DNA from 2 places in the Rothia similimucilaginosa genome. Region 1 is predicted to be linked to the other one. Evidence: predicted binding sites of a transcription regulator. Region 1 holds the regulator's gene; the other holds the start of a gene.

Evidence for each region. Region 1 encodes LexA, which represses DNA repair genes until DNA is damaged. Its sites were predicted from a motif close to TCGAACANNTGTTCGA; they were not measured.
Region 2: the regulator LexA is predicted to act here: its motif matches at 13,549-13,564, upstream of ruvA (Holliday junction branch migration protein RuvA).

Annotation. Positions count from the first base shown of each region.
Region 1 covers NZ_CM138149.1:1,501,714-1,517,651, reverse strand. Annotated here, with positions in the region: gene miaA (tRNA (adenosine(37)-N6)-dimethylallyltransferase MiaA) at 1-852, shown strand, start outside; gene dapF (diaminopimelate epimerase) at 949-1,884, shown strand; gene QFX07_RS06265 (class I SAM-dependent methyltransferase) at 2,009-2,632, opposite strand; gene hflX (GTPase HflX) at 2,776-4,491, shown strand; gene QFX07_RS06255 (ATP-dependent DNA helicase) at 4,498-6,570, shown strand; gene lexA (transcriptional repressor LexA) at 6,782-7,456, opposite strand; gene QFX07_RS06245 (LysM peptidoglycan-binding domain-containing protein) at 8,285-8,941, shown strand; gene QFX07_RS06240 (imidazole glycerol phosphate synthase) at 9,061-9,813, shown strand; gene QFX07_RS06235 (HisA/HisF-related TIM barrel protein) at 9,813-10,601, shown strand; gene QFX07_RS06230 (DUF1844 domain-containing protein) at 10,776-11,198, opposite strand; gene infC (translation initiation factor IF-3) at 11,491-12,192, shown strand; gene rpmI (50S ribosomal protein L35) at 12,390-12,584, shown strand; gene rplT (50S ribosomal protein L20) at 12,699-13,079, shown strand; gene QFX07_RS06210 (TrmH family RNA methyltransferase) at 13,291-14,202, shown strand; gene QFX07_RS06205 (cation diffusion facilitator family transporter) at 14,322-15,248, shown strand; gene QFX07_RS06200 (DUF421 domain-containing protein) at 15,367-15,938, shown strand, end outside.
Region 2 covers NZ_CM138149.1:963,017-978,954, forward strand. Annotated here, with positions in the region: gene QFX07_RS03995 (hypothetical protein) at 1-344, opposite strand, end outside; gene QFX07_RS04000 (FAD-binding and (Fe-S)-binding domain-containing protein) at 594-3,500, opposite strand; gene QFX07_RS04005 (hypothetical protein) at 3,740-4,654, opposite strand; gene QFX07_RS04010 (ion channel) at 4,893-6,503, shown strand; gene QFX07_RS04015 (hypothetical protein) at 6,951-7,082, shown strand; gene QFX07_RS04020 (HIT family protein) at 7,170-7,745, shown strand; gene QFX07_RS04025 (hypothetical protein) at 8,266-9,462, shown strand; gene QFX07_RS04030 (Mur ligase family protein) at 9,633-10,916, shown strand; gene QFX07_RS04035 (type 1 glutamine amidotransferase) at 10,916-11,683, shown strand; gene QFX07_RS04040 (YebC/PmpR family DNA-binding transcriptional regulator) at 11,819-12,577, shown strand; gene ruvC (crossover junction endodeoxyribonuclease RuvC) at 12,800-13,489, shown strand; gene ruvA (Holliday junction branch migration protein RuvA) at 13,707-14,327, shown strand; gene ruvB (Holliday junction branch migration DNA helicase RuvB) at 14,499-15,485, shown strand; gene yajC (preprotein translocase subunit YajC) at 15,824-15,938, shown strand, end outside.

The DNA of each region.
Region 1 (15,938 bases):
GCTATTGAGCTGGCTCTGCGCCTGAACGGTGAGTGCATTAACGCTGACTCTATGCAGTTCTACCGGGGTATGGATATTGGTACCGCGAAGGTCACTGCGGAGGAGATGCGCAGCGTTCCGCACCACCTGCTGGACATTATGGACGTGCGGGATGAGGCATCTGTGGCGGATTTTCAGGAGCGTAGCCGTGAGCTGATTGAGCAGATTCGTGCTCGTGGCCGCTACCCGATTTTGGTGGGTGGTTCCGGCCTGTATGTGCGTGCTGCCCTGGATAAGTTGGAGTTCCCAGGCACGGATGCGCGGGTGCGTGAGCGCCTGGAGGAGCAGGCGCGTACCGAGGGTATTGGTGTTCTGCACTCCCGCCTGGCGGAGGTTGACCCGGAGTCGGCTGCGCGCGTGAAGGATGAGCGCCGCATTATTCGTGCCCTGGAGGTGTTTGAGGTGACGGGTCGCCCGTTCTCGGCGTTCATGCCGGTGCGCGAGTACGTGACGGAGAGTATTCAGATTGGTTTGGATATGGATCGTGCCCTGCTGCATGAGCGTCTGCACCGCCGTGTGGAGCTGATGCACGAGCAGGGTCTGCTCGATGAGATTCGTACCCTGAACGAGCAGGGACTGCAGGAGGGTAAGACTGCTTCCCGCGCGATTGGTTACGCGCAGTTCGCTCGCGCCCTTGAGGATGCGGACTACAGCGTGGAGCAGGCGATTGAGGATACGACCATTGCGACTCGCCAGTTTGCGCGCCGCCAGCTGACCTGGTTCCGTGCGGACCCGCGCGTGCACTGGCTGGATGCGCTCTCACCCACCCTTGTAGATGAGGCGGAAGCCATCATCTGCGAAAGCACCCGATAAGCCACAATAACGAGCTGGAGCCGAGCGGATACCCCTTTGAACCGGTCCGCGCGGTAAAATCATAAACGGATAGGTCACCAACCTTAAGGACAGCATATGAGCGAGAACCCTTCCATCTGGGGCGAGCTGGCAGGCCTGACCCTCACTAAGGGTCACGGCACCGGTAACGATTTCATCTTTCTGACGGACGAGAACGCAGAAATTGCCCTCACCCCCGAGCTGGTAGCCCGCGCCTGCGACCGACACTTCGGCATTGGCGCGGACGGCTTCATTCGTGCTGCCCGCAGCACCGCCTCCCGCGCGAGTCAGAAGCTGCTCGAGGAGCACCCGGACGCTGTCTGGTTCATGGACTACCGCAACGGTGACGGTTCTGTCGCTGAAATGTGCGGCAACGGTGTGCGTGCGTTCGTGGAGTACCTGCGCACTGAGGGCCTGATTGAGCTTGAGGTGGGCGAGACCGTCAAGATTGGTACCCGTGCCGGCGTGAAGACTGTGGCGCGTACCGAAGAGGGCTACGCGATTGATATGGGTCCGTGGAGCTTCATTCACGGTGAGGCTGCCCGCGAGGGTGGCGAGGACTGCCTGGTGTCTGCTCGTGGCCTGAAGACTCCGCGTGCTGGCCTGTCCATTTCGATGGGTAACCCGCACACCGTGGTGATGCTCGGCTCCGATGGTAAGCTGGACGGTCTGGACCTGCACAGCCTGCCTCAAGTGAGCCCCGCCCCGGTCAATGGCACGAACGTTGAGTTTGTGGTGCCGGTCGACCTGGATGTTGAGAGCGGCGCGCATGTGGGTGCTATCCGTATGCGTGTGCACGAACGCGGCGTGGGCGAGACTCTGTCCTGCGGTACCGGCGCGTGTGCGGCTGCTGCTGCGACCCGTTTCTGGGGTGGTGAGGAAGCACCGGATGAGTGGCTGGTGCATGTGCCCGGCGGTACCCTCGCGGTGACTTTCGTGCTGGGCCCGGACGACCTGGAGCATGTTGTTCTGGCTGGCCCGGCGCAGATGGTTGCGACCGTTGTGCTGCGATAGCCTGCAACGATAGCGAGCAGCCCTAGACCAGAGATTTTATAGAGAAAAGCGGCGGGTGTTTTCTGACAATAAATTCAGAAAACACCCGCCGCTTTTACGTTTTTAGCAATGAGCGCGAGAGGTTCTAGTCCTCGTAGCGGTGCACCTGCAGAATACGGAAGCCCTTCGAGGTCGCATAGCGCGACACCTCAAACTCGCCGGGGTGCAGCTCCTCAAGCTGCGCGTCCATCCACTTCTGCAAAGAATCGGAGCCCAGGTTCTTCTGAACCACCAGGTAGGCGTCACCACCGGGTGCCAGGCGCGGCAGCCAGGTCAGCAGGATCTCGTGCAGAACCTCCTTGCCCACGCGAATCGGCGGGTTCGACCAGATGGTGTCAAAACGCAGTTCGGGGTCAACCGATTCGGGGGTTCCCACGGTGACGTTGGACAGGCCGAGAGCGGCGGCGTTGCGTTCGGTCAGGCTAATGGAGCGGGAGTTCACATCCACCGCGTGCACCTGCGCCTGCGGTGCGAGCATCGCCAAAGTCAGGGTGATGGGGCCCCAACCGCAGCCGATGTCGAGCATGCGTTCGCCCTGCGGGTCGGGTGCTTCCTGCAGCAAAATAGCGGTGCCCTTATCAATACCGGAGGGGCTAAAAATGCCGGTAGCTGTAGTGACGGTGACCTTGCGGCCGGCAAGCTCCACCTGCACGGGGCGGGGCTTGAATTCGGTCTCGGGGGTCTCAGAGAAATAATGCTGCTCGCTCATGCTATCCAGTGTACCGGTCGGGCAAGAACCCGCCGCACACGGGCAGAGAATGCACGGGGCGGGTCGGCAGCTTGCACGCCCTCAGCGCACAGGCGACCGAATCCCCTACCTGATGCGGGCAACGGCGGTAGAATTAGAGTCGTATGAATTCTAAGAACAACCCCGTATCTGATACCGAAAAGCTGCCCAGTGATGAGCAGTTGCGCCGCACCGTAGACCGCGTTCTGGGCCGCTCCCAGGCCACTGCCTCCGTCACGACGTATGACGCAGCCGGTACCGCGCATCACAGCGATAACTCTTCCAGCACCCACGGCAGCCACAATAGCCGCCGTGTGCTGGATACTCGCGCACGTGAAATTTCTGACGTTCAGCGCGAACATTCCGAATATGACGGTGACCAGGAAGACCTCGCTGAGCGCCGCGCACTGCGCCGTATCGCAAACCTCTCCACCGAGCTTGAAGATGTCACCGAGGTCGAGTACCGCCAGCTGCGCCTGGAGCGCGTGGTGCTGGCTGGTCTGTGGACTGAAGGCACCGTAGAGGACGCGGAGAACTCCCTACGTGAGCTCGCGGCACTGGCTGAAACCGCAGGTTCCGAGGTTTTGGACGGTTTGGTTCAGCGCCGACTCAAGCCGGACCCCGGCACCTTCCTCGGCTCCGGTAAGGCGCTGGAACTCAAGGACATTGTGGAGGCGACCGGCGCCGACACCGTCATTGTCGACTCCGAATTGGCTCCCTCTCAGCGTCGTGCCCTCGAAGACATTGTGAAGGTCAAGGTCATTGACCGTACCGCCCTGATTCTCGATATTTTCGCTCAGCACGCCAAGTCCCGAGAGGGTAAGGCGCAGGTTGAGCTGGCACAGCTGGAGTACATGTTGCCGCGTCTGCGTGGTTGGGGTGCCTCCCTGTCCCGTCAGGCGGGTGGCCGTGCCGCAGCCGGTGAGGGTATCGGTTCGCGTGGTCCCGGTGAAACCAAGATCGAGATGGACCGCCGCCGCCTGCGCGCTCGCATGGCGAAGCTTAAGCGTGAGATTGCTGCGATGGCGCCGGCGCGTGAAACGAAGCGTCTGAACCGTCGCCGTAACCGTGTGCCTTCGGTTGCTATTGCCGGGTACACGAATGCGGGTAAGTCCTCCCTGCTGAACCGTCTGACCGATGCCGGCGTGCTCGTGGAGAACGCCCTGTTTGCGACCCTGGACCCGACCGTCCGTAAGGCTCAGACCCCGGACGGTATCGGCTACACCCTCTCTGACACGGTGGGTTTCGTGCGTTCGCTGCCGACCCAGCTGGTGGAGGCTTTCCGCTCCACCTTGGAAGAGGTCGCTGACGCTGACGTCATCCTGCACGTGGTGGATGCTTCGCACCCGGACCCGGAGGGGCAGATTCGTGCTGTCCGCGAGGTCATTGCCGAGGTTGACGCCCGCCATATCCCCGAGATTATTGTGCTGAATAAGGCTGATGCCGCCGACCCGTTCGTGCTGGAGCGTATGCGTCAGCGCGAACCGGAGCACGTAATCGTTTCGGCGCGTACCGGTGAGGGCATTGATGAGCTGAAGCAGAAGATTGCGGACACTATTCCGCGCCCCTCTATTGAAGTGAAGCTGCTGATTCCGTACTCGCACGGTGAGATTATTTCGCGCCTGCACGAGTGGGATGCCGAAATTAGGAGCACCGATTTCGTATCGGACGGCACTTTCGTGGTGGCTTTGGTTCGTGAGGATGTCGCCTCCGAACTGTCCGAGTATGTGCTGGAAGGCGACCTGCTGGAGGTTCTGGAGGAAGAACTTGCGGAGGCACACACCCTGGCTGAAGCGACCGCATCTGTTTCCGAGCAGTCCTCTACCGCCGAGGCTCTCTAGGAGCGTATGAGCGTGACCGAGAGCATCAACGCGCCCAAAAACGCCCCGGGAACCGTGCCCGGATCGGCGACCGACGGCACCCGATTCACCGGGCAGGAGCTTGAGACCCTGCCCGGTGCGAAGGATGCCCTGACCCTGCTGGACGAGGCGGTTGCCGCCACTGGCGGTCAGAATCGTGCCGGTCAGCGCACCATGGTGGCGCATGTGGCGCAGGCTCTTGAACTGCAGCGTCACCTGCTGGTCCAGGCGGGTACCGGCACCGGTAAATCCCTGGGCTACCTGGTGCCTGCCCTGGCGCGGGTGGAGGAGTCAGACCAGCCGATTGTGGTTGCGACGGCGACCCTTGCCCTGCAGGCGCAGATCGTGAACCGCGATATTCCGCGTCTTCTACAAGCGCTGGAGCCGCGCCCGGAGTCGCAGGCGCAGGTTGCTCTGCTCAAAGGCCGCAATAACTACCTCTGCCTGCACAAGCTGGAGGGCGGCTACCCGGAAGACGAGCCGGATGCTCTCTTTGACATGCCTTCTTCAACTTCCCGCGTGGGTGAGGAAGTGGTGCGCCTGCGCGAGTGGGCCGACCGCACGGAGACCGGCGACCGTGACGAGTTGAAGCCCGGTGTCTCTGACCGTGCCTGGGCTCAGGTATCGGTCAGCGCCGCCGAGTGTCTGGGCCGCCGCTGCCCGCTGGTGGAAGAGTGCTTTAGCGAGATGGCGCGTAGCCGTGCCGCTGAGGCTGACATCGTCATCACGAACCACGCCCTGCTGGCGATTAACGCTTTTGAAGGCATGAAGGTTCTACCCGAACATGAGACGGTCATTATTGATGAGGCTCATGAGCTGGTGGACCGTGTGACCGGTGCCGTGTCTGGTTCTTTGACGGTTGCGATGGTTCGCCGTGCGGCACGTAGCGTGAAGAAGCATTCGAAGGCTGATTCCGGCGCACTGGAAATGGCTGCCGGCACCCTGGAGACTGCTTTCGAGGGTCTTGCTGAGGGCCTGTTGAAGGGCCTGGACGGTCGCCTTTTGACCGCTATTTCTGCGGTAAATGATGCCGCCCGCACCGCCCTGTCCGATACCAAACCGGACGGTCAGGACGTTGACGCTGGCCTGCAGATGGCGCGCTCGCGTGTCTCTGAGGTGCACGATATGAGTAGCCGCATTCTGGAGGCATCTGCTGAGCAGGACGTGCTGTGGATTTCTCGTCAGGGTGGCTGGGAGAACGGCCGCTACGTTGCTGCTTCCGATACCGACCCGGCGACCCTGAACATCGCCCCGTTGAGCGTCGGTCTGCAGTTGCGTGACGGACTGTTCGCTGACCGCACCGTGATTTTGACGAGTGCGACCCTAACGGTGGGTGACTCTTTTGATGTTGCAGCCGCCGCCCTGGGACTGCAGGGCGAGGGCGCGCCGCGCTGGACGAGCATCGACGTGGGTTCGCCTTTCGACTACCGCAAGCAGGGCATTATGTATGTTGCCGGGGATTTGAAACCTCCGGGATTTGGTGTGCATGAGGGTCAGCTGGAGCGTCTGCGTGAGCTGTGCGAGGCGTCGGAGGGCGGTGCCCTGGGCCTGTTCTCCTCGAAGCGTGCCGCCGAGCGTGCCGCCGAGTACATGCGTGAGCATAGCGACCTGAACGTTCTTCTGCAGGGTGAGTCTTCGCTCAAGGCTCTGGTGGAGGAGTTCAGCGAGGACGTTGACTCGTGCCTATTCGGCACGATGAGCCTATGGCAGGGCGTGGATGTTCCGGGTGACTCTTGCCGCCTGGTGGTGATGGACCGCATTCCGTTCCCGCGCCCGGATGACCCGATTGCGCAGGCGCGTACGCAGGCGGTGAACCGTCACCGCGGTAACGGCTTTATGGCGGTTTCTGCTCACCATGCGGCGATTCGTATGGCGCAGGGGGCGGGCCGCCTGATTCGTTCGGTGTCTGACCGCGGCGTGGTGGCTGTGCTGGATTCTCGTGTTGCGACTAAACGTTACGGCGGTTTCTTGATGAAGGCGATGCCGCCGATGTGGTCGACGCAGAATAAGGCAGCCGTGATGGGTGCGCTGGCTCGTCTTTCAGCAAGTATTGAGCGTTAGCTCGGGCGAGATCATTCCATGCCGCACCGCCGCTCCGCTTTGGGCTATAAATTTGGACATATAGGAATCATCCCGGTGATACGTGAACGTTCACGTATCACCGGGATGATTTCTATAGAGAGCTAAAAGGCCTAACGGTTATGTCTGTTAGAAGTCGTGCTATTTAGACCCAGCTGCTTTTAGAGGCTGCGCTGGTGAGAGCCCGCGTCTTCTAGAGACTGCGCAGCACGGAGACGACCTTACCCATGACGGTTGCGCGGTCACCCATAATCGGCTCGTAGTTAGAGTTGCGCGGCATGAGCCAGGTATGGCCGTCAACCTGACGGAACACCTTCACGGTTGCTTCATCGTCGAGCAGAGCGGCAACGATATCGCCGTTGTCTGCGGTGTGCTGCTCGCGGACAACCACCCAGTCGCCGTCGCAGATTGCGGCGTCAATCATGGAATCGCCCTTGACCTTGAGCATGAAGAGCTTGCCGTTACCTACCAGCTGGCGGGGCAGGGCAAGCACATCCTCCACGGACTGCTCGGCGGTGATGGGACCGCCCGCTGCAATTCGTCCAACCAGGGGAACGGGTACGAGGTCTTCATCGCCGACTTCGAAATTCGGCAGCTCGGGCAGGGACGAGGAGGAACTACCGTGGATGCCGACGCCGTTCTCATCCAGCACCTCAATGGCGCGGGGGAGCTTCGGGTCGCGGCGAATGTAGCCCATGGTCTCGAGACGACCGAGCTGGTGAGTGACCGAGGATAGGGATGCAAGACCCACCATGTCACCAATCTGGCGCATGGACGGCGGGTAACCCTTTTGTTCAATCTCGGTGCGGATCGCGTCAAGAATCTTCTGCTGGCGCGCGGTCAGCGCCGGACGGGGTGCTGTTGCCATTTCTTTTCCTTCGGTCTGTGCCCCGAATTCTGTATTCCGGTCTCTGTAGTCTGTTTGAGACACAGTCCGGTCGGGGCACGGATGGGTGCTTCACACGTTTTCCGATGGTGTCCTAAAGATTTTTTGGTTCTGCCGAAATGGGTCTTATCTCGTCAGGGGGTGGAGGAATTCTATCCGTGCCGGAGTGATACGCGGGCAACGAGTATGCGCCTCCGCCCTATAAAACTCACTCAGTAGCACCTGCATTTTGATACAGAACCAAGCTGTAACGGGTACAGAAACCTGCTGTGAGTAGGACTCATCAGGAGCGTGTGGAACGTCTCTTGACACCAGTGTAGAACACTACACCGAAAAACTCAAACAAATATTCTAGATTTTTTCTTCGAAGCTCGAAGAAATTTTTAGTACATATCTGCTATACTTTAGAATAAAATTTCGTATATACTCTTGAATCTCTCCTGAAACTCAGGATTTGCGGGTGAATGTTCGAAAAATATTCGAAGATTCGGTCCGGAGTCTTCCAGGAGGGGCGAGTGAATGAGTGTTCGAATGTATTCGAATCCTCTGTCTCTCTTCGCACTATCTACCCCGGATGCTCTAGGGGTCATCTGGCGAAGAGAGAGCGCAGGGGATGGGGGTGCTGGGGCGACCCAACGCAACCCGGTGTATCCGGTGCTCTGACCTAACTAGAGAATAGCTATCCAATAGTTATTGCTTAACAATCACCACTCCATAGTTATCACTCAACTAGGACCTCCGAGCGGGTATCGCTCGGCATTGCTAGACCCGCGGGGTAACCCCGGGGCGAGCTGAGAGAAAGGAACCACAATGACTCTTGCAGCACCTATTGCTTCTCGTGGCACTTCTGCACACCTTCCGGCAGGTTTGGTGGTACTTCACCCCGCCCGCACTGTGTCCGCCCGCACCGTGCAGGGGCGTTCTCGTGTGCCTGCATCTTCGCAGTCTGTTCGCTCTTCTCGTGCGGTTCATGCACCCCGCCCTGTGCCGGTGGCTCTGCCTACCCATGCTCCTGCCGTTTCTGCCACCGTTGCTTCCACTCAGGCGCCGGTTCGCTCTGTAGCTTCTGGTGTGCAGGCTGTCTCTGATCCACAGGCGCCTCGACTGAAGAGCGTTCTTCAGGCTAAGGGCGGCGAGCTTCTGCGCGCGATTCCCTCTTCTATCCGTCGTCTTGGTACTGTGCACGGTTTCCTGAAAGGGCTGCCTCTGCTGACTTTGGCGGTGCTGATTGTGCTCGGTGCTATTAGCTTCTTTGGCCCGGCGGCTTCTGCTTCCGTGGAGAACGCTTCGGCGACTCGAACCATCGTTGTGGTCAAGCACGGCGAGACCCTGTGGGATATTGCTCAGGCAGTGGATCCGCAAGGTGACACCCGTGATACTGTGGTTCGTATTATGGAGTTGAACTCGTTGACTAGCACCTCTGTTGATACCGGTCAGCATCTGGAAATTCCTCAGACTCAGCGCTAAGCATGGACCCGTGTGTGGTTGGCTTCTGCATGAGGTTGGTGTCTTGACTCCGAACTCTTCATCTCTCAAGCTAGAGCGCTTGAGCCAAATTCTTGAGCCTATGAAATAGGAGCGCACCGATGCCTGTTCCCGTTGAACCCACACCCGTCGAAACTGAATCTGTACAGAGTGCTCAGACCACTCGTCCTGTGGTTGCTGTTTTGGGGGAACCCGGAACTCGTGGCGCCCTGGTGAAGCTTCTTCAGAATGCGGGGGCTCAGGTTATCGTGACCGCTGTGCCCAATCAGTTGCGTGAGGCTGACGGAATGGTGGTTACCGGCGGTGCGAGCTCTCTCGAGGCGTACGAAGATCTGAAAGCTAAGGATGCTGAGCGCGTGATTGGTCGCCGTGTGGCTGGCGGTCGTCCGGTGTTGGTTGCCGGTGCAGCGTTGACTTGCCTCTTCGACTCCGTTACGGTGAAGCATCCGCAGACGGGGCAGATTCAGGTGCAGTGCATGGGGGAATGGCCCGGTGAGAGTGTGGAGCTTTCTACCCGCGACCTGGTGCCCGGTGTGTCTGCCCTGCGTTCTGCCTCGGATAGCGCGCTGCTCAAGGACCTTGAGGGTGAGGCTCACTTCAAATCTGAGCACGCCGTTTTTGAGTGGGCTTTTGATCAGAGCATTGAATATATTGCCCCTCCCGCGGTGACTTGGACTGTCACCGAACCTGCCTATATCGCGGCAGTTGAGAACGGTCCGCTGACGGCGGTGCAATTCTGCCCGGTGGAATCTGGCGAGCTGGGTGCGGAGTTTATGCGCCGCTGGGTTGCATCCCTGGCGGTGACTGGTCGCCTGTCTTCTGAGGGCTCCGCTACTGCTGCGGGAGGTAACTAATGTCTGCACCCATTCTTGAACTTCTGCCCGCTGTTGATATTTCTGAAGGCTACGCGGTGCGCCCGGTGGGCGGCACCCTCTCCGGTGGTGAGCAGCGCCTTGACCCTGTTGAGGCGGCTCTGACCTGGGTGAAGGCTGGTGCTCGCTGGATTCACCTGGTTGATCTTGATTTAGCGTTTGGTCGTGGCACGAATACTGAGGTTCTGGCTGAGGTGGTTGCCGCTGTCCGCGCTGAGAATGCCCGGATGACCGGCTCCGCTCCGGTTCGTGTTCAGGTCAGCGGCGGTGTGCGTAATGCTGAGAGTCTGGAGCGCGCCCTGAGCTTGAGCCCGGACCGTGTAAACGTGACTAGTGCGGCTCTGGCGGATTCTTCCTGGCTTGAAGGTGTTCTGGCTCGTTATGCCAATTCTGATCTTCTGGCTCTTGGCCTCGATGCCCGTTACAACCCCGAGCGGGGCTGGGTGACGGTGGCTCGCGGTACCGACTGGTCGGGTCCTGATTTGGCGGAGGCGCTGGCGTGGCTGGAGAGCGTGGGCGTGCGCCGCTATATCGTCACGGATGTCAGTAAGGACGGTTCTCTGGCGGGCCCCGGTGCGGAGCTGCTGGATGAGGTACTGGCTCAGACTGCCTGTCGGGTGGTGGCGTCTGGTGGTGTGGCGTCGCTGGCTGATCTTGTGAAGCTGCGTTCTGTTGTGCCTTCTGGTTTGGAGGGCGTGGTGCTTGGTAAGGCGCTGTATGTGGGTAACTTTAGTTTTGAGCAGGCTCTTGAGGCCGCTGGCTCCCGCTAAAGTTACCGCTCCGCTCAAATCCGAGTAGATTTCTTATCCGCATAGGTTTTATGTATGACGAAGCCCCACCTTCCTCAGCACAAGGGAGGCAGGGCTTCGTGATGACATACACCAGATACGGCTTAGTAGACCAACTGGTTTAGCGCACGTCCTGGCTTAGTGCACCAGTTTGGTTTAGTACACCGGGCCGGTGAGCTTTTCGCCGGGGCCCTTGCCGGGCTCGTCCGGGAAGGGGGACGCTTCGCGGAAGGCGAGCTGTAGGGTGCGCAGGCCGTCGCGCAAGGGTGCTGCGTGCTGGGAGCCGATTTCGGGTGCGGCGGCGGTGACGAGGCCTGCCAGTGCGGTGATAAGCTTGCGTGCTTCGTCGAGGTCCTTGAGGTCGTCAGCGTTTTCCTCGGCTGCCAGGCCGCACTTGACGGCTGCGGCGCTCATCATGTGGATGGCTGCGGAGCTGATGACTTCGATGGCGGGTACGTCTGCAATGTCGCGAAGCTGTTCGTTGACGGCTTCGACCTGCTCTTCGGTGAGTTCGGTGTGTCCGTGTACGGGGGTTTCTTCTTCCGCTGTGAAGCGGAAACTCGTGTTTTCAGTGCTCATAGTCCTAGAATCTCATATTTCGTTTGTTTCGGTAAATGCGTCCTTAAGCGTGACCGTCGGGCGAGCCACCTGCGCGATTTCCCGCAATTTTTATGGTGTTTTACGTCTAAATCCTTGCGTCTGTCGGGGATTCTACGGTATGGTTGTAGGCAGTTTGCAAGTGGAGCATGCCTCCCACCCGGTTGACCGCTGCAGGCGTTAGCTTGCGAGTTTTGAGGTGAACGGGTTTGTCCGCCGCTTTCGGCGTACGCTGGTTTGTGCCTCCGCTTGTGTAACTGCGGGGGCTTTTTTAGTGCCCGCAACGGATAGTATTCACGGGGAAACCCACAGAGCACAGGAGCTAGTCATTAGCGAACCACGCATTAACGATCGTATCCGCGTTCCCGAGGTCCGTCTTGTCGGTCCCGGTGGCGAGCAGGTAGGCGTTGTCCCTCTGAAGGACGCTCTGCGTCTGGCTGAGGACGCTGAACTCGACCTGGTCGAGGTTGCCCCGAACGCGAAGCCGCCCGTGTGCAAGCTCATGGATTACGGTAAGTACAAGTACGAAGCCGCAATCAAGGCTCGTGAATCCCGCAAGAAGCAGGTTAATGCCGTTCTGAAGGAGATCCGTTTCCGCCTGAAGATTGATACCCACGACTACGAAACCAAGGTTGGACACGCTCGTCGTTTCCTTTCCGGTGGTGACAAGGTCAAGGCAATGATTCAGTTCCGTGGTCGTGAGCAGCAGCGCCCCGAGATGGGTGTGCGTCTGCTGGAGCGTCTGGCGGCTGAGCTGGCTGAGGTGAGTACTGTTGAGTCTCGCCCCCGTCAGGATGGCCGTAACATGGTGATGGTTCTGGCTCCGCTTCGCGGTAAGGCAGAGGCTCGCCGTGAGCAGGGCGCCGGCGGTCGCAAGGGTCGCGAGCGTATTGACACGACCAAGGCGAAGCCCGTAACTAATTCTCTGGCAGACGCTATGCCTGCCGAGTTGAAGGCACAGGCTTCCGCCGAGTAGGGAACCGGGTCGTCACTTTAGGATGGGCACGCGCCTCCACCGTTGGGTGGGTGTTGCGGGTTCACCCGGTGCCGGTTCCGAGGCGCCTCCTCAGGGGTGCCTCATCTTTGGTCCTTGGGGCTGATGCGTCTATCGCTCAACCCCACTAAGCTACCCCGCCATTGTGGTGGGGGATGAATGTAAGGAGAACGGCAGCTATGCCGAAGCAGAAGACCCACTCTGGTGCTAAGAAGCGCTTCAAGCTCACCGGTAGCGGCAAGGTTAAGCGCCAGCAGGCGAACCGTCGCCACTACCTGGAGCACAAGTCCTCTCGTCTGACCCGTCGTCTGGCTTCTGACCAGATCGTTACCGGCGGCCAGGCAAAGGTTGTCAAGAAGATGCTGGGTAAGTAAGCACCGCTTACTCTCTGCACCTGGCGTACCGATAGCGGTGCGCACTGATTAAAGACTCGCTCCTGTTCAGCGTGATATGTGAGCTGTTCAGGACATAAGACGAAGGAGACACACGTGGCACGTGTGAAGCGCGCGGTTAACGCGCACAAGAAGCGCCGTACTATTCTCGATCGTGCATCCGGCTACCGCGGTCAGCGTTCTCGCCTGTACCGTAAGGCTAAGGAGCAGGTCACTCACTCGCTGGTTTACAGCTACGACCACCGTCGTAAGAAGAAGGGTGACTTCCGTCGCCTGTGGATTCAGCGTATCAACGCTGCTTCCCGCGCACAGGGCCTGACCTACAACCGCTTCATCCAGGGCCTGAAGGCTGCTGGTGTTGAGGTTGACCGCCGTATGCTGGCTGAGCTGGCTGTTAACGAGCCCGCTGCCTTCAACGCACTGGTTGAGATTGCTAAGAACAACCTGCCCGAGGACACCTCGGCTCCCAAGGCTTAATGAGCCTAGGTTGTGTTCTTACCTCGAAGATCTAGGTTCGGGGTAAGATGCGTAAGCGTCGTGAGCGGCCGTCTGCACTTTTGAGTGTGGGCGGCCGCTTTCTGCGTATCTGGGGGTTGCTTGAGTGACTGTTCTGCGTTTTTTGGGTGTGCCTTTGGCTGTGTACCCTTTAAGAGTGAACTTTTTTGAACGTATTAGTACCCCCGTTGTGATGTCCAATCCGCAGGCAGATCGTGTGCGTGATATTGCCAAGCTGCGTACCCGCGCTGCCCGCACGAAGAAGGGCCAGTTCCTGGTGGAAGGCCCGCAGGCTGTACGTGAGGCGCTGAAGGCGCATCTGAAGAAGCCGATTCTGGATGCTGTCTATGTTACGGAGGCGGCTTTTGACCGTCATGAGGATATTGCTGAGCTGCTGGAGCAGGTGTACGGCACCCCCACCCCGGAGGAGGGTCGCCGCGTCTTTATGCGTGTGGTGACCGACGAGGTGCTGGAGGCGATGGCTGATTCGGTGAGCCCGCAGGGTATTATTGCGGTTTCTTTTATGGTGGATGCGTCGTTCTCGCTGCTGTGGGGTGAGGGCGCGTTGAACCCGAAGCTGATTGCTGTGCTGTCTCGTGTGCAGGATCCGGGTAATGCGGGCACTATTCTTCGCGTGGCTGATGCGGCCGGTGCTGACCTGGTGATTACGACTAAGGGTTCGGTGGATTTGTATAACCCGAAGACGGTGCGTTCTACCGCGGGTTCGCTGTTCCATGTGCCGATTATTCAGGGCGTGCAGCTGGAGGATTTCGCGGAGGATGTGAAGTCTCAGGGTACTGCTGTGCTGGCTGCTGACGGCTATGGTGCTGTGAATCTGCAGGAGCTGAGTGAGTACACGGCGGCTCGTCGTGCCGGTGTGGAGGTGAGTGCCCCGTCCGGTGTGAAGGGCAATTTTGATCTTTCTAAGCCGACCATGTGGCTTTTCGGTAATGAGGCTCAGGGCCTGAATGCTGAGGAGAAGGCTGCCGCCACGATGCGCGTGGCGGTGCCTGTCTATGGTTCGGCTGAGTCTTTGAATGTGGGTACGGCTGCTGCTGTGTGTCTGTATGCTTCGGCGATGGCTCAGCGTGGTGTTTCTCGCTAGGGTTTATCTCGCTATATTTTTACGAGGTTTCGGGGCGGTTCGTAGTTGTGAAACAGTGGCGGGCCGCCTCGACCGTATAGGTTTGAGAATGCAGGATTAGGGCTGTAGAAAGGGAAATTATGTCTGCTCCTTCTGGTCATTCGGGTTCGGGCGCGATTGTTGCTGCGTTGGGTGCGAACCTGGGTATTGCGGTGCTGAAGTTTTTGGCTTTTGCGCTGACTCGTTCCTCGTCGATGCTGGCGGAGGGTATCCATTCGGTGGCTGATTCCGGTAATCAGGTGTTGCTTCTGGTGGGCGGTCGTGCTTCGCAGAAGCAAGCTGATGAGGAGCACCCGTTTGGTTATGGCCGTAATCGCTATATTTACGCGTTTATTGTGTCGATTATTATCTTTGCCCTGGGTGGCTTATTTGCTCTGTATGAGGGGTATGAGAAGCTACATGACCCGCACGGTATTACTGAGTGGCAGTGGGTTCCGGTGGCTGTTCTGGTGGGTTCGATTCTGCTGGAGGGTAATTCGTTCCGCGTGGCGGTGAAGGAGTCGCGTGAGCTGAAGGGCAAGCAGAGCTGGATGCGTTTCTTGCGTACTTCGAAGAACCCGGAGCTTCCGGTTCTTCTGCTGGAGGATGCTGGTGCGTTGCTGGGTCTGATGTTTGCGCTCTTCGGTGTGGGTATGACCTTGCTGACCGGTAACGGTCTGTGGGATGCGTTCGGTACGCTGGCTATCGGTGTGCTGCTAGTCTTTATCGCTGTGTTCCTTGCCGTGGAGATGAAGTCGCTGATTTTGGGTGAGGCTGCTTCTGCTGAGGATTTGGCGAAGATCCGTGCAGCGATTGAGGATGGCGATAGCGAGCGCATTATCCATATTAAGACCGTGCACCTGGGTCCTGAGGAGATTCTGGTGGCGGCTAAGATCCGTATTCATGATGCTGATACTGGCCGCGCTGTGGCTGATGAGATTGATGCGGCTGAGGTTCGTATTCGCGAGGCTGTCCCTGCTGCCCGCATAATCTACCTGGAGCCGGATATTTTGCGGGCCGACGCCTAGATACTGGTTCCTTGGGGCGGCACCTGTGCTGGCGCCTCTTGTGGGCGTATCATACCGCGCAGACACAGCAGGTGAGGCATATCCACTTAAACACACAAACGTATAGGAGAGACGATTCATGACTGTCGAAATGGTGACTGACGGCTTGCTGAAGATTTTCTTCGGTCTGGTCATCATCCTGGTGTATCTACGCCTGACCCACCGTTCTCAGGCGGGGCACCAGACCCCGATTGATACCATCGGTAACTTTGTGATTGGTGGTCTGATTGGTGGTGTACTGTATAGCGAGCAGATTAGTCTGTTCTACTTCATCGTTTACCTGGTCTTTACGTTGTGTATGATTCAGCTGCTGAATGTGGCGACTTCGAAGATTCATTTTTTGCATATGGCGGTGCGTGAGCAGCGCGTGCCGGTCATTACTGATGGCGATATCGATATTAAGAGCTTCCAACAGTCCGACGTGGTACTTGACCCGATGCGTCTGGTAGCAGATCTGCGTGCGCAAGGTATTTACGACCTGGAAGAAATTGAGTTCGCTCAGATTGAGCTGAATGGCGCGCTGAGCGTGATTCGTAAGGGTGACGGTGTTCCAAACTTTACCCTGGTGGTGAAGGGAACCCTGGTGACTCGCGATATTGCGGATGCTCACAAGACTGAGGATTGGGTGCGTTTGCAGCTACGTGCAGCTAA
Region 2 (15,938 bases), 540 kb from region 1:
TTCCTGCGATTTTCTATATAGCCTAGTAGAACGACTAGTCCACCACTTATAGTTAGAAGTGATTGGAGTAGGAGTGGTCCAGGTCCATCTTTTTGAAAGCTTAGGTTTAGTGTAATTGGTAGAGCAAAAGAAACCTCAATAAATATAGATGCAATATATATTGTAGACAAGATTTTATTTTTTGTTGTGAATTTATTGATAAATAAAAGTATGATTGTTGCGGCAAATAAAACTAAAATTAGTATAAGTATCTCTATTCTTTTTTGACTAAGAGAAGCCAAGGTTTTGAAAAGCTCAGTATCTTCCAAGGTTTTGAAAAGTTGTTCAGTATCTTCAATATTCAAAATAGTTAGTCCCTTCTTGAATAGGTGTAGCTAGCGACATTTTTTACAATATAAATGGAGGCTATTATTAATAATAAATATATTTTGTATTAATGTTACCATGAAAAATATATTTATCTTGTATTATTTTATGGTGTATAAGAATGAAAATTGCAATGAGGGTATATATGGACCGAGGGACCCGGCGGGCTATCACATAAGATAGCCCGCCGGGTCCCTTCTTTTATGCCGCTATGCGCTCAACCCCTGTTAGCGGGTGGTGCGTTCCAGCAGCTGCAGCACGTTCTGGTAGGTGTGGCCGGTCGCCTCGGTCATACCCTGCTCGCAGGTGCGGTTTGCCGAAATGTATGCGGCGAACTGCTTCTGCTCGCTCAGCTCCGCAGCCTCCGCCTCCGTAGCGCTCGCCGTCAGCTCGGGGTGCAGCATACCGCGGTCACCCGCATAACCACAGCAACCCCAGTGCTTCGGCACGTACACGTCGTCACTCATCGCGTTCGCAATCTTCTCAAACGCAGGCTGAGTACCCAGATGCGTCATGGAGCAGGTCGGGTGCAGAGCAATCGACGGCAGGGGAGCAGACACGTTCAGCTTATCCAGCATGTTGTCCGCGGCGAACTGAACCGCATCGTACATGCGCAGACGCGAAAAGTCCGGCTCGCCCGGCTTCAGGCCGTTCACGATCTTGTGCTCAAGCGCCTTAATAACCTTCTCGCGCATCACCTCAAGACCCTCAGTACAGGACGAAGCGTCACATACGACCGGCAGGCGGCCACCATCGGTAGCCTCCCACAGGGACTTCAGCACGCGGTCGCTCATAATCGAGTAGCCGTCAGTGAAGCCCTTCGACTTCCACGGGGTGGAGCAGCACATCTCACCAATATTGTCGGGGATGCGGTACTTCACGCCGGTACGCTCGCACAGGCGGATGAACGCCTGGGTTGCGTTGACCGGGTCATGCTTGCCGTCGCCGTCCACGCCGCCGAACATGGAGTTCACGCAGGCGGGGAAGAACACAATCTCAGCGGTTGCGTCCTTGTGCGGCTTACGTGCCGGGCCACCAACCGGCAGGTCCTTCTTGTAGGAAGGAACCATGTCGTCACCCATGACCTTACGGGCAATGTTGGTGGTACCGTGTACCACGGGGAACGGCAGTTTCTTAGCCACAGTCAGGGACTTACCGGCGACCTTATCCATGATGCCCCACTGCTGTGCGGCGATCTTCCAGCCGGTAGCGGCCAGCTTGTCCTGGTTCTCAGAACGCAGGCGGCGAATCAGGTCACCGGTGTTGATGTTCACGGGGCAGCGGGTCTGGCACATGCCGTCCACAGCACAGGTCTCAATGCCGTAGTACTCGTACTCCTTACGCAGGCGCTCAGCGAGCTCGTGATCGCCGTTCGCCTCAGCGGCAGCAATCTCACGGCGCAGCACAATACGCTTACGGGGGGTCAAAGTCAGGTTGCGGGAGGGGCAGACCGGCTCACAGTAGCCGCACTCCACACAGCGGTCGACTTCTTCCTCGACGGTTTCGGCGACCTTCAGGTCGGTCACGTAGTCGGTGTCCGGCTCGGCAAGCAGAACGCCCGGGTTCATGAAGCCCTTCGGGTCAATGAGGCGCTTAATCTGGCGCATCACGTCGAAGAGTTCGTCACCGAACTGGCGGCTCACGAACGGCGCCATAATACGGCCGGTACCGTGCTCAGCCTTCAGCGAGCCGTCAGCGGCAAGAATCAGCTGAACCATTTCTTCGGTGAAGTCGCGGTAGCGGTCAAGCTGCTTCGGGTCGCGGAACTGCTCGTTCAGCATGAAGTGGATGTTACCGTCCTTCGCGTGACCGAAAATCACGGAGTCCTGGTAGCCGTGGGCGTCGAACAGCTTGGTCAGGTCGCTACAGGTGTTACCCAGAACCTCGACGGGCACGACCACGTCTTCGAGCAGTGCGTTGGTGCCGGAGCGGCGGTTACCAGCGACGGTGGTGTACAGGCCACGGCGTGCAGCCCACAGGGCGTTACGTTCGGACAGCTTGCTGGTCATCGACACGGGCGATGCCACCGGCAGGCTCTTAAACATGGGCGCTGCAGCGGCGGCAAGGTCGTTCAGCTCCTGCTCGGAGTTGCCCTGGAACTCAACCAGCAGCGCGGCGTGATCCTTCACGTCGATGGCGGCGAGCGCCTCCGCAGCCTGACCGGTACGCTGAGCCACACGAATACTGGTGGCGTCCATCAGCTCGACGGTCGCGAGCTTGTTGGCGACCAGTTCGGGTACGGAGCGTGCCGCATCGATGAGGTTGTCGAACACGAGCAGGCCGGTGGAAATGTTCTTCAGAATCGGCAGGGTGCGGTAGGTTGCCGAAGCAACAAAGCCGAGGGTACCCTCCGAACCAATCAGCAGGTGCTGCAGAATGTCCACGGGGGTCTCGAAGTCGACCAGGGAGTTCAGGCCGTAACCCATGGTGTTCTTCATGGAGTACTGCTGGCGAATCTTCGCCATGGATTCGGGGTTCTCAAGCACGCGCTTGCGCAGGCGCAGCAGGCCTTCGTGGAGTTCAGGTTCGAGGGAGCGCAGCTTCTGGTCGGCGTCCGGCTCGGCGGTGTCAATGATGGTGCCGCTGGGGAGCACGAACACCATGGAGTCCAGGGTGTTGTAGGTGTTGTACTGGGTACCCGAGGACATACCGGAGGAGTTGTTAGCGACCACGCCACCGATGGTACATGCGGACCATGATGCCGGGTCGGGGCCGAGCTTGTAGCCGTAGGGTGCCAGGTAGTTGTTGACCATCATGATGGTCGCGCCGGGCTGCACGCGCACCTTCTTGCCGTCTTCAAGGACCTCAATCTTCTTGAAGTGGCGGCGGGTGTCGACCATCAGGCCGTCGCCGCTGGACTGGCCGGAGAGGGAGGTGCCGCCGGAGCGGAAGGTCAGCGGCAGGCCGAGGTCGCCGGCTGCGCGGAAGATGTTTGCGACGTCTTCGGCGGAGTCGGGGCGGACCAGGCCGGCGGGCACGAGCAGGTAGTGGGATGCGTCGTGGGAGATTGCCAGGCGTTCGAGCTCGGAGACGCTGGATTCGACGGCTTCTGCGCGTGCATCGGAAAGTAGACGGTTGAGGGTGTCCGCGTAGGGGGACTTGAGGGCTTCAGATGTATTTGACACGACGGTCATGATCTTGCTTCCTTACTGGTGACAGGTGTGTGAATGCTGTCTTTATTCCAGTATCTTCCTTTGAACGCCGTCTTTTCCGCTTAGCTATGGCTAAGCTTGGCGACTACTTGTCACCATAAGGGGAGTGGGTTATACACCGTGCTGATGCGTAGCTTTGCCGCGTGTTTGCTGGTTTTCCGGGGGAGTAAGCGCGGGCTTGCGGAGGCGCACCCACCACACTCTGAACGCTGCGGCTGCTGTTAGGCGCGACCGCCGAGCGCCGTAACATTCCAGCTAGCAGCACTATCAGAAGTCACCACACCACAAAACAGGGGAGAACCCGCCGAAGCACGCACCCCCAAATCCTCCACAAACACGCGACCACCCGCAGGCACACTACGCTCCTTACGATCCACACCCGCACAATACACCGTCATCTTCGCACCCGAACGGTTCTCCACAGCCACCGAACCGCCGCTCGCACCCGTATCGTGCACAAAACCGCGGCTGCCCTGCATCTGAATCTCACCAACCTCCGCGCCCTGACTCGTCAATGGCACACCATCAGGCGCAGTGAACTTGCCCGAAGCATCCACGCCCGCCGCACGAACCGATACCATCCACTGCGCGTCATCAGTCAGCTGCGAGGTCGAAGCCGTCACACGCGCCGAACTATACGGCACACTCACCGCACCGGCAGACTTAGCGGAACCAGAAGGACCGGTACTAGAAGGACTCGGCGCCGTCGCGCTCGCCGTATTACGAACCCACACGCCCGCACCCTCACCCGAACCGCCAGCAATCACCTCAACCGTGGTACCCGAACCGTCCGCGACCGAAACCTTCATAGTGCCCTCAGGCTCACCGCGACGCTCAAACTCCACATACGAATAAGTAGCGGGAGCCGCGGGGCCCTCAAAGACCGCCTCCTCAACCGCGCCGCGGCCCGTAAACAGGCGGAAACCCTCAGAATCCTGAATCACCGGCGCCGTTGCGTGGCTCGCCGCCGTCGGCTCAGACGAAGCCTCCGCAGAAGCAGAAGGGGAGGAATTCAAGGTGGCGCACCCACCCAGGGCGACGGCGAGCGCACCTGACAGGCAGAGGCTCGCGCCCAGCTGGCGGAAACCTGACTGGCGGAAGAACAGGGTCTGGAAAGCGGCGGTGTGTGAAGGCATGAAGCACTCCGATGTGCGGGTCGGCAACGCAACGGGACCGCAACGCAACGGGGCAGCAACACTGCGAGGCAGTAACATTGCGGGGCGGCGCAACCGACGTGATGGATACACCACATATTGTGTCAGGTTAAATGCTCACCGTGCAAAGACCACAGCACGGCGTAAAGACCGCCAGACGAAGACCACAGTGCAACGAAATAGAAACGCAAACGCAACGGCGTGGAGTATCATTCACACTATGGATAAGGCAGAACAGAACCAGACAGACAACACGGTAAAGAACGGCACAGCACCCAATACCTCGGGGAATACCTCGGGCAATATTCCGGGGAACAGCCCGGTGGGTGCGTCTGCGCGCCCTGAAACTGTTGCATCTGAAACTACCGCATCTGAAGCCGCCGCTGAGAATACCACGAAGGCTGGTTATACCCAGTCGGCACCGGCAGAATCCAGTGCCGCCAAAACTAGTGCTGCAGCAAGTAGCCCCGCAGAGGCTACCGCCCCCGGCATGGAGGCAGTACAGGTTGATGCCGTGCAGATTGATAGCGCCCGCCTGGACAGCACCCACTCCGTCTACTCCACCGACCTGGACCCCGACGACGACTACGAAGAGGTCGTCGAAGAATACGCCACCACCGACGCGCCGGACGGTACGCACCGCGAGGAGCGTCGCATCACCCGCACCACGCATCACCCGCACGGCAAGGGCGACCAGAAAGCGGGCACCCAGGGTAACCCCGATGGTGACGCCGAGATTATTGATGTAGGCGAACCTGAAACGCACACCACGACCATTCGCACGGTCACCCGCACCGTCACGGACCCGCCGCGTCGCACTCCGCGAACCCGCCTCTTCCGCACGCTCAGCAAGTACCGCGGCGAGAAGAACCTGGCCGCGTGGGAAGACCGCTCCTCCACGCCCATGTTCGTGGCGTCCGTGCTGTACCTGCTCGCGTTCGCCGCGCCCATCATGAGCACACGCATTCAGGAGCCGTACGACGGGTACCTCAACATCATTCAGATGATTCTGTGGGGCCTCTTCGCCGCCGACTACTGCGTGCGCCTGTACCTGGCGCCGCGGCGACTCTACTTCATCACGCACAACCTGATGAACCTGGCCATCGTGCTGCTGCCCGCGTGGCGTATTGTCAGCTTCCTCGCCATGATGCACCTGACCACCAACCGCCAATATAAGAGGCTCTCCGAACTGGGGATGAAGCTCTTCGGCTACACCGCGATCTTCATCATCATGTTTGCCCTGTCGATCTATTCGGTGGAGTCCTCCGAGCCGGGCGCGATGATTCGTGACCTGCCCACCGCCTACTGGTGGATGTTCACGACCCTCGCCACGGTCGGCTACGGAGACGTTTACCCGGTCACCGGTATCGGCAGGGTCATCGCCGTGATCGTCATGCTGTACGGCGGGGGCTTGGTCGCGGTTGCTACCGGTGCGCTCGCGAGCTGGATTATCGAAAAGTTTGGTGGCAGGGAGGAGCAGGAGTACCCCGCAACCAAGGCTGACGTGGACGATCTTCGCCAGGAGATTTCTGAGTTGCGTGCCCTGCTGGCTCGTGAGTATGCGCGCCGTGAAGCCCACGACTACACGTTGCGTGAGGTTGTGGATGAGGACGGCGTGCACCCGATCCCTCCGGAGGCGGCACGCCGCGCCGGTTTTAGTGCCGCCGATTTTACCGCCGTGGGTGCTGCTCCAGATGATGCTGAACCCGCCAATCCCTCGACCTCTCATGAGGTTGCGGTGTGTGAGCAGGAGCCGGTCGCCCTGCTGGAGGAGACTCGCCAGACGCTCACGATTATTCGTGAGAAGTTCGCGTTGCGCTCTCACAAATAGTTGTTGAGTTCTGCTGTTATCTGTAGCGAAATCGTGGGTTTTGCCTGTGGTGTGGTGGAAATCCGCGGTAGAAATTCGGAAAGCCTTCGCCAGATGTCATGTTGTGGCTTGTCGGAGCAAAATGAGCCCGCGCAGAGGGCACATTGGGGTTCTTGTGTGAATAAACCACTTAACTTAAGGTCTAATGTAACCAAACGATCTTTTAAAAAATAACCGTCACTAATGAAACTCCTAGCCAGAGCATATAAACTAGCTATGTGCCGATGACCGAGCACCCTGTAGCCCAAATACGCTACGGGGTGTTGTCGTATCCCCACCTCACTCACGGGCAGGAGGCACCACTCAACTCACAAACTCACTCAAACACATACTCTGTTAGGACACTTTTCTGGCACCTAAGTCCACTCTGAGTGCGCTCGTAATACTCGGCGCGCTCACCCTCACCGCGTGCGCATCCGCACGAATAACGCCTCCGACCAGGAAGCCAAGGAATTCATCCTAGAAGACGGCGTGCTGTTTTTCCCCATGACCTTTGAGGGTGCCACCCGTATCATTCGCCTGGAAAAGCTTCACGGCTAGGCGCGCTGCCGGGGGAGTTATCTCATATCTGGCACGCATGACGGACCGGGCATTCCCGTTGCTGCGTGCGGGCTATAGAATGGGACTATGAGCGAGAACACGACCCCCGAGCACAGCACCGCAGCCTCGGTGCAGGATTCCTTCGAGCTACCCGGCGCACCGGACCAGTTCCAGCGCCTGTGGACCCCTCACCGCACCGCCTACGTGAGTGGCGGCCAGAAGGACTACACCGAGAAGACCTGCCCCTTCTGCACTGCGCCCAGCCGCAGTGACGAGGAGTCGCTGATTGTGCACCGTGGCGAGCACGCTTTTGTGATTCTCAATCTCTACCCGTACAACCCCGGGCACCTGCTCATCTGCCCGTACCGCCACATCCCGTTCTACGATGATGCGACCGAGGCGGAAACTATTGAGATTGCGCAGCTGACCCAGCTCGCCATGAAGGTTCTACGTGAGGTGTCGCATAATGACGGCTTCAATATCGGCATGAATCAGGGTAAGGTGGGCGGCGCGGGCATTGCTGATCACCTGCATCAGCATATTCTGCCGCGCTGGAGTGGGGATACGAATTTCCTGCCGATTATCGCTCACACCAAGACTATGTCCCGCACGCTGGACGATATGCGCTCTGCGATTGCGGAGGGGTTTGCCCGCCTCAGCTAGATGGTGTGGCTCATCCGTCAGATAGTCCGGCGACCCGGTTGGCAGGCTTGGTGAGTTTGCGAATCTGCACTAATTGCTTCAATTTGCAAACCAGTGCAGAAAAAATTTGCTTCATAAATGCGTAGATTAGGCGTTTAACGCTCATTTGAATGATGTTACGTCTGCTATGTATGGCAAAGTTTTAAATGCAGCGACGCTGCGGGGAAGCTTCCGGCTTCCAGAAACACCGCATAGCTCACCGAAAAATAGCGGTCACCGATCGCTTTCGGACTTGGCAGGGTAAGCGCCCTGCCTCAACCACAGAGGTCAGCGCCTCAGCTGAGAACCCACCCCGTCGTGCGTGAACGCACGGCAACACTGCGAGGGTGCGGATCAGCGTGAAGGACGCTGGCCTCTTTCAACATTCCGAGGATATGCGCCTGTACTGAACGCATGAGGATGCGTCACCGAAGGTGCGATACCCGGATGCACCGCCCCCACCCCGTGAGAGAACTAGCCAGACCCGCTAGAGTGGAATGCTATGGACTACCCCAACCTGCTTGAGACTGCTTTCGACGAGTTTTCTGCTGCGCCCGCCGCCGGTGATTCTGTAGGCGCGCCGCAGCTGCTCATCTGGAGGCAGATCCGCTGGTCCAACCGCCGCCCGCTCATTGAGGTGGAACCGGTCGTGCCCGGCGGGGGTGCTGAAGGAGCTCATAACCGGGCATCTCAAGCGGCAGGGGTGCCCTATATGACGGGGGAGAGCGCCCCTAGCCAGGAAAGCAGTCCCGCGCAGCGTGGCGTTCCGAGCGGGGTTCGCATCCAGATTCCGTTGACTCCCGGCGCCTATCTGGGGTTGCGTATTCCGCGCGATAGCGAGGGGGAACTCTACCGTTACTGCGCCGGCTACACCACCGGCACGAGCAATGACGCCGCCCCCGAATCCGCGGGAATCCGCCGCGTACCCTGCCCCGAGGGCACCCGCATCCAGAGTGGCCAGCAGTGCCCGCGCTGCACCGCCCGCGACGAATTTACCGCCCTGCACCGCGCGCACCTGTACCCCGGAACGCTCACCGAATCCATGCGCGCCTATGCCAGGCTGGAGCATCGCCTCTACATCGCGACCTTCCCCGACGGCACGCACAAGGTCGGCACGAGCTCCCTGCATTCGACCCCGCGCCGCCTGGATGAGCAGGCGGTCGCCACCGCCACCTACATTGCGCTCGCACCCGATGGGCTTGCCATTCGCCGCGCCGAAGACGCCGTGACCGCCCTCGCGAAGATTCCGCAGGTCAAGCAGGTGGCGAGCAAGTACCGCGCCTGGACGAACCCGCTGCCCGGCGCGCAGCTTCGCACTGCCCATCAGGAGGCGGTCGCCCGCGCCCGCGAAGCGCTCGCCGAACTGGCGCACACCGACCCGGAGGTGCCGCTCACCGCCCTGGATGAGCCGTGGATTCCATCGCTCGCCATGAACCGCCCGTACGCGGCTCTGCGGGCGCAATCGCCCGAACCGCTGGCGCCCTGTGATTCCGGTTTGGGTGATCCTGGCCTGGGTGGTTCCGGAACTGAGAGCGGGTCGGCTGGTTTCTTCTGCACGGGCGCGGCGGGTCAGTTTTTGAGCGCCCACACCGGCGATGCTGACGCGGCGTTCCTGGTGAATACTGCCGCGTGGCGGAATGTGCTGGTGGAGCCGGCACAGGAGTTCACGCGGGTGAGGGTGCAGGGTTCTCTGTTCTAAAAGGGCTCGCTCTTCTAATACCCCCGGTGCGCCGCCCTAGCCGGAGCCCCGCACCAAACCCCCTGAACCAAAACCCCGCACCCCCGCACCAAAATCCCCGCACCCCGCCCCGTCCGGCATGAGCGAACGAGCCCGGCGGACCATTCAGCCGCTGGCGTGCGTGTACTAAAATGGTAAGCATGTCCAAACCCCTCATTCGTCTTCTCGGCCAGGGCGTACGCGCCGCGACTAAGCTTCGCGGCGGCGGCTCCGCCTTCCCCGGCCTTGTCATGGAAAAATTGCACCCCGACTTCGTCGCTGAAGAGCTCGCGAAGCTGCCCTACGGCGTCGTTGTTGTCTCCGGCACGAACGGTAAGACCACCACCACGAAGATGGCTGTGCAGCTGCTTGAAGCTCAGGGTCTGAAGGTTTTCACTAACCGTACCGGTTCGAACTTTGTGCGCGGTGTCGCTGCGGCACTGCTGGGCGAGATGACCCTCGGCGGCAAGCTTGACGCTGATATCGCTGTGCTTGAGCTGGATGAGGCGCACGCCGTGCACTTCGTGAAGGCCGTCAAGCCCGACTACGCCCTGCTGCTGAACGTTCTGCGTGACCAGCTGGACCGCTTCGGTGAGATTGACACGACCCGCCGCATGCTGGCGACCGTCGCCTCCGCAACGACCGGTACCGTGGTGCTCAACCGTGAGGACCCGCGTATCCGCTCCCTCGCTGAGAACGTGCAGCCGGGCGTGACCGTCAAGTATTACGGCCTGGATGAGTCCCTGCGCTCGTACTTCCCCTCGGACGATGAGATGCGCGGCGGCACCGTCGCGAAGGCAACCCTGCCCGAGGCAGACGTCACCCTGACCGCGTTCTCCGGCACCTCCGCAACCTTCGACCTGGCGGGTGTGGAGCGAGTCGGCGAGATCAACCTCTACGGCATTTACAACATCTTCAACGCGGCTGGCGCTATGGCTCTGACCCGCGCCGTCATGGGTGAGAAGCTCAACGAAGATAAGCTCATTGCGGAGCTGACGAAGATTACCCCCGCCTTCGGTCGCGGTGAGACCCTGAACGTGAACGGCCGCCCGCTGCAGCTGCTGCTGGTGAAGAACCCGAGCGGTTTCCGCCTGTCCCTGGCGAGCGCGAACGCTGACGACTACGCCACCATGATCACGATTAACGATCAGTACGCTGACGGTCGTGACGTGTCCTGGCTGTGGGATGTTGACTTCGACAGCTTGAAGAAGACCGGCGTGCAGATGGTTTCGGGTGTGCGTGCCTGGGATATGGCGCTGCGCTTGGAGCATGACGGCGTGAAGGTTGACGAGGTCAACGAGAACCTCGCCGATGCGCTCAAGGGCTTCATTGCCTCCAGCGGTAACGCGCCCATGCGTATTTTCTGCACCTACACCGCAATGCTGGCTCTGCGTGAAGAGCTCGCAAAGATCACTGACGTTGAGAGGGTTTCCTAATGACGGCAACTCACACTTTTGAGGGCACCCCCGCCTCCGGCCCCAATAACGGTAAGACTCTGCGTATTCTGCAGCTGTACCCGCTCGACATGAACATTTACGGCGATTGGGGCAACACCCTGGCGCTGGCGCGTCGCGCGCAGGCACACGGCTTTGACGTGCAGATTTTGGACCACAACCCAGGTCAACCCTTCCCGAAAGATGTTGACATTATTCTGGGTGGCGGCGGTCAGGACTCCGGCCAGTCCGTGATTCAGGATGACCTGCACGCGAACGGTGACACGCTGCGCTCGCTGGCTGAGGACGGCGTGCCGATGCTCGTCATTTGTGGCCTGTACCAGCTGTTCGGCAAGGAATTCCGCACCCGTGAGGGTCAGGTGCTGAAGGGCATCGGCATTTTTGATGCGCACACGGTCGGTGGTGATGACCGCCTAATCGGCAATATTGTTGAGGAGTCTGAGGAGTTCGGCACCGTGATTGGTTTTGAGAACCACTCGGGCCTGACCTACCTGGGTGCTGGCTGCACCCCGCTGGCTACCGTCACCAAGGGCGAGGGCAACAACGTGACTGACACTTATGAGGGTGCGCGCGCGCATAACGTGATTGGTACCTATCTGCACGGTTCGCTGCTGCCGAAGAACCCGAAGATTTCGGACTACCTGATTGAGCAGGCGGCTAAGCGTAAGTTTGGCGAGTTCACGCCGAACACTATTGACGACTCGCTGGTGGAGAAGGCGCGCGCTTCGGCTGCGTCTCGCCCCCGCTAGCACCCTATTCCGGGCGGTGGCGTGCATTTTCTGAGGTGGTGTGCGCCTCCGCTACGGTATAGTTATGTGAGTACAGTACGGTGCGTGGGACGTTTCGCCGTGCCCGCACGGAGGTTTTGACTAAGGGAGATACGAATGTCCGGTCACTCTAAATGGGCGACTACTAAGCACAAGAAGGCCGCTATTGACGCTAAGCGTGCGAAGGCCTTCGCGAAGTTCATTAAGGCAATTGAAGTTGCAGCACGTATGGGCGGTGCTGATATTGCTGGTAACCCCGCTCTTGACCTGGCTGTGTCGAAGGCGAAGAAGAACTCCGTTCCTAACGACAACATTGACCGCGCAATCAAGCGTGGCGCTGGCCTGACCGGTGAGACCATTGACTACACCGAAATCATGTACGAAGCACGCGGCCCGCAGGGTACCGCTCTGTACATTGAGTGTCTGACTGATAACCGTAACCGTGCAGCGTCTGAGGTTCGCCTGGCTGTGACCCGTAACGGCGGTACCATGGCTGACCAGGGTTCGGTTGCGTTCCTCTTCGAGCGTAAGGGCGTTGCTGAGGTCACCAAGACTGACGGCCTGACCGAGGATGACGTTCTGATGGCTGTTCTGGATGCAGGCGCTGAAGAGGTTCTGGACGAGGGCGACGTGTTCACCGTTGTTTCCGCAGCAACCGACCTGCCCGAGATCCGTAAGGCGCTGGACGAGGCTGAGCTCGAGTATAACAATGACGACCCGGTCTTCCGCCCGACTATGCAGGTTGACCTGGACGCTGAGGGTGCTAAGAAGTTCATGAAGCTGGCAGACGCTATTGAAGAGCTTGACGACGTTCAGAACGTCTACTCTAACGCTAATGTTTCTGCTGAGGTTATGGCAGAGCTGGAAGCTGAGTAATCCCTCGGATTCTGATATCTGACGTTTGAAGAAGCCGCTCCTTTAATCGAGCCGCCGTAGGGTGGCTGGTTGGGGGAGTGGCTTCTTAGCGTCTTGGGGATGGCACGAGTAGTGGCCGTACTCGTGGTGACCGTTCTCGTGGCGTGCCCTGGTGCCGGGTGCTAGGATTCTGAAGGGCTAGAATCTAGAGATTCTAGAGGGAGTTTGTCGAAAGGGGAGATGATGTCTGCCGCTCAACCTGCCGCACGCGATAGCATGCGTGAGAATCATACCGCCACCGCTGTGGAGCGTGTTTCGGGTGCGACCCGCATTATGGGCGTTGATCCTGGTCTGACCCGCTGTGGCTTCTCCATGCTTGATATGACTGCTAATCGTAAGGCGCACTTCGTGAACGTGGGTGTTGCTGGCACGATCCCGGCGGAGTCCCTGGACCAGCGTATTTTCTGGATTTTCAACGCCGCCTCCCACTGGCTCGACACCTACAAGCCGGACGCCCTCGCCATTGAGCGTGTCTTCGCCCAGGAACAGGTGAACACGGTGATTGGTACGGCGCATGCTTCGGGTGCGGTGATTTCTGCGGCTGCAATGCGCGGCGTGCCGGTGTTCTTCCATACCCCTTCGGAGGTGAAGGCGGCCGTGACCGGTAGCGGCCGTGCCGATAAGGCATCGGTGGGCCGCATGGTGACCCGTATTTTGGGTTTGGATTCCATGCCGAAACCCGCCGATGCTGCCGATGCTCTGGCGATTGCGATTTGTCACGGTTGGCGTGGCGGCGGCATCGGTTCGGGTATTAACATGTCTGCTCAGACGCAGACTCACCAGGGTTCACGCCCTGTTCAGGCTCGTCGTGGCGGGTCGTTGACTCCGGCGCAGCGTGCCTGGATGGAGGCGGAGACGCGCGCTCGCCGCTAGAGGTGCCTTTGTGGGCTTTTGTACCCCTCGCACTGGCTCGCGTATATTCGCTAAGAAGTTCGAATATATGCTTGATTTCAGAAGAAATATTCTAATATACTTGTAGTGTCTCCCCGTTGAATTGGGGGAGCGCGTTCTGTGGGTGCCGGAGTTCCCGGTGCCCTCACACTGCCGCGAGCCTCCATCTGTGGGCGCGGTGTTGAAAGGTGGAGAGAAAATGATTGCATCCCTGACCGGTCGTGTGGCTCAGGTGGGCCTTGATCATGCGGTGATTAACGTGAACGGTTTCGGCATGCTCGTGTACGCGACTGCGCGTACTCTCTCCAAGCTGCGCACCGGTGAGGAAGCTACCGTGCTGACCACCATGATTGTGCGTGAAGAGTCGATGACTCTCTATGGTTTTTCGGAGCCTGCCGAGCGTGAAGTGTTCGATATGATGCTTTCGGTGTCCGGTATTGGTCCTCGTATTGCCCTGGCGGTGTTGAGCGTTCACACTGCCGCAGAGGTGGAGCGCGCCGTGGCGACCGGTGACGATAAGGCGTTCACGAAGGTTCCCGGTATTGGTCCGAAGGGTGCCCGCCGTATTGTGCTGGAGCTTGCTGGCAAGCTGATTCTCAGTGATGGCCAGACCGATGAGCTGCCGCTGAGTCAGGGCATCGTCTGGAAGCCGCAGGTGCTTGACGCTCTCACCTCCCTGGGCTGGAGTGAGAAGGACGCTTCCGCCGCTATTGACGCTTACGTGCAGCACAACCCTGCCGCAGAGACTGAGCCGGTGGGTGTGGCTCTGCGCGGTGTGCTCGCCTCTTTGGGTACTCAGAACACGGTGGGTCGCCACTAAGCGGCGCGCCCTGTTCGACGTATCCCACTCAAACTTTTGTGAAAGAAGAATTCTATGAGCCAGAATCCCTATGAGCCGCAGCCCGCGGCGTCCCTGGTTTCCGGCGGGTATTTTCCCGGTCAGGTGCCCGGCACTCAGGCATCTTCAGCCCCCGCCCAGCGCCTGGTGGCGATGGAAGAAGAGCCTGAAGAGAAGATGATTGAGGCAGCACTGCGCCCTAAGTCCCTGGACGACTTTGTGGGTCAGCGTCGTGTGCGTCAGCAGCTGTCTCTGGTGCTGGAGGCTTCAAAGATGCGTGGCCGTAGCGCCGATCATGTGTTGCTGTCGGGCCCTCCCGGTCTGGGTAAGACCACTCTCGCGATGATTATTGCGGCAGAGATGGAGGCGCCGCTGCGCATCACCTCCGGCCCGGCGATTCAGTATTCGGGTGATTTGGCGGCGATTCTGTCTTCGCTGACTCCCGGTGAGGTGCTGTTCCTGGATGAGATTCACCGTATGAGCCGCCCGGCTGAGGAAATGCTGTACATGGCGATGGAAGATTTCCGCGTGGACATTGTGGTCGGTAAGGGTGCGGGTGCGACTTCCATTCCGCTGGAGCTGCCGCAGTTCACTCTCGTGGGTGCGACGACCCGTGCAGGTTTGCTGCCCGGCCCTTTGCGTGACCGTTTTGGTTTTACCGGTCACCTGGAGTTCTACTCGGTGGAGGAGCTTGAGCTGGTACTTCGCCGTAGCGCGGGTCTGATGGACATGCAGATCACCTCCGAGGGCTTCACCGAGATTGCTGGTCGTTCCCGCGGCACGCCGCGTATTGCGAACCGTCTGCTGCGCCGTGTGCGTGACTGGGCGCTGGTGAACGGCGTGGATCGTATTAACGCGCATGATGCCGCAACCGCGCTGGACATGTACGAGGTGGATTCACGCGGCCTGGACCGCCTGGACCGTGCCGTGCTGGAGGCGCTGATTCACAAGTTCGGCGGCGGCCCGGTAGGTCTGTCTACCCTCGCTATTGCGGTGGGTGAGGAGACTGAGACCGTGGAGACGGTTGCCGAGCCGTACCTGGTGCGTGAGGGCCTGATTGGTCGCACCCCGCGCGGTCGTGTGGCTCTGCCCGCGGCGTGGGAGCACCTCGGCTTGGAAGCACCCGAAATTCAGCTCTAGTCCCGCATCAACTGATAAAACAGCAGTAGCCCGTGGGAGGTATCAGCCTCCTGCGGGCTTTTCTGTGTGCGCTCCTTGTATTTTTCGGCAACGTATCTTTCTGCAACTCTTCTGCAGGCGCTTTTGGGTTCCATCGGGCTCTGCCGGGCTTCTTCTGGGGACAGAAATTACGCCGAGAGAGTCCAAAACTCAGGTTAACCTCACAAAAATGCTGGTTCGGGGCGCTAAAGCTCATGCTCTCGCGTAGGATGGATACGTACTGTATCTACGATTCCACACCTTCTGGTAGGCTCAACCCTCGCGGTGAGCGGCACGGGTGCGGATGTGAAAGTGAGACCATGGATTTTAACCTCCTGATTATGATTGCCATGATGGCGCTGCTGGCATGGATGATGTTCTCCGCCCAGAAGCGTCAGCGTAAGCAGGTGGAGGAACTGCGCGCAATGCAGCAGT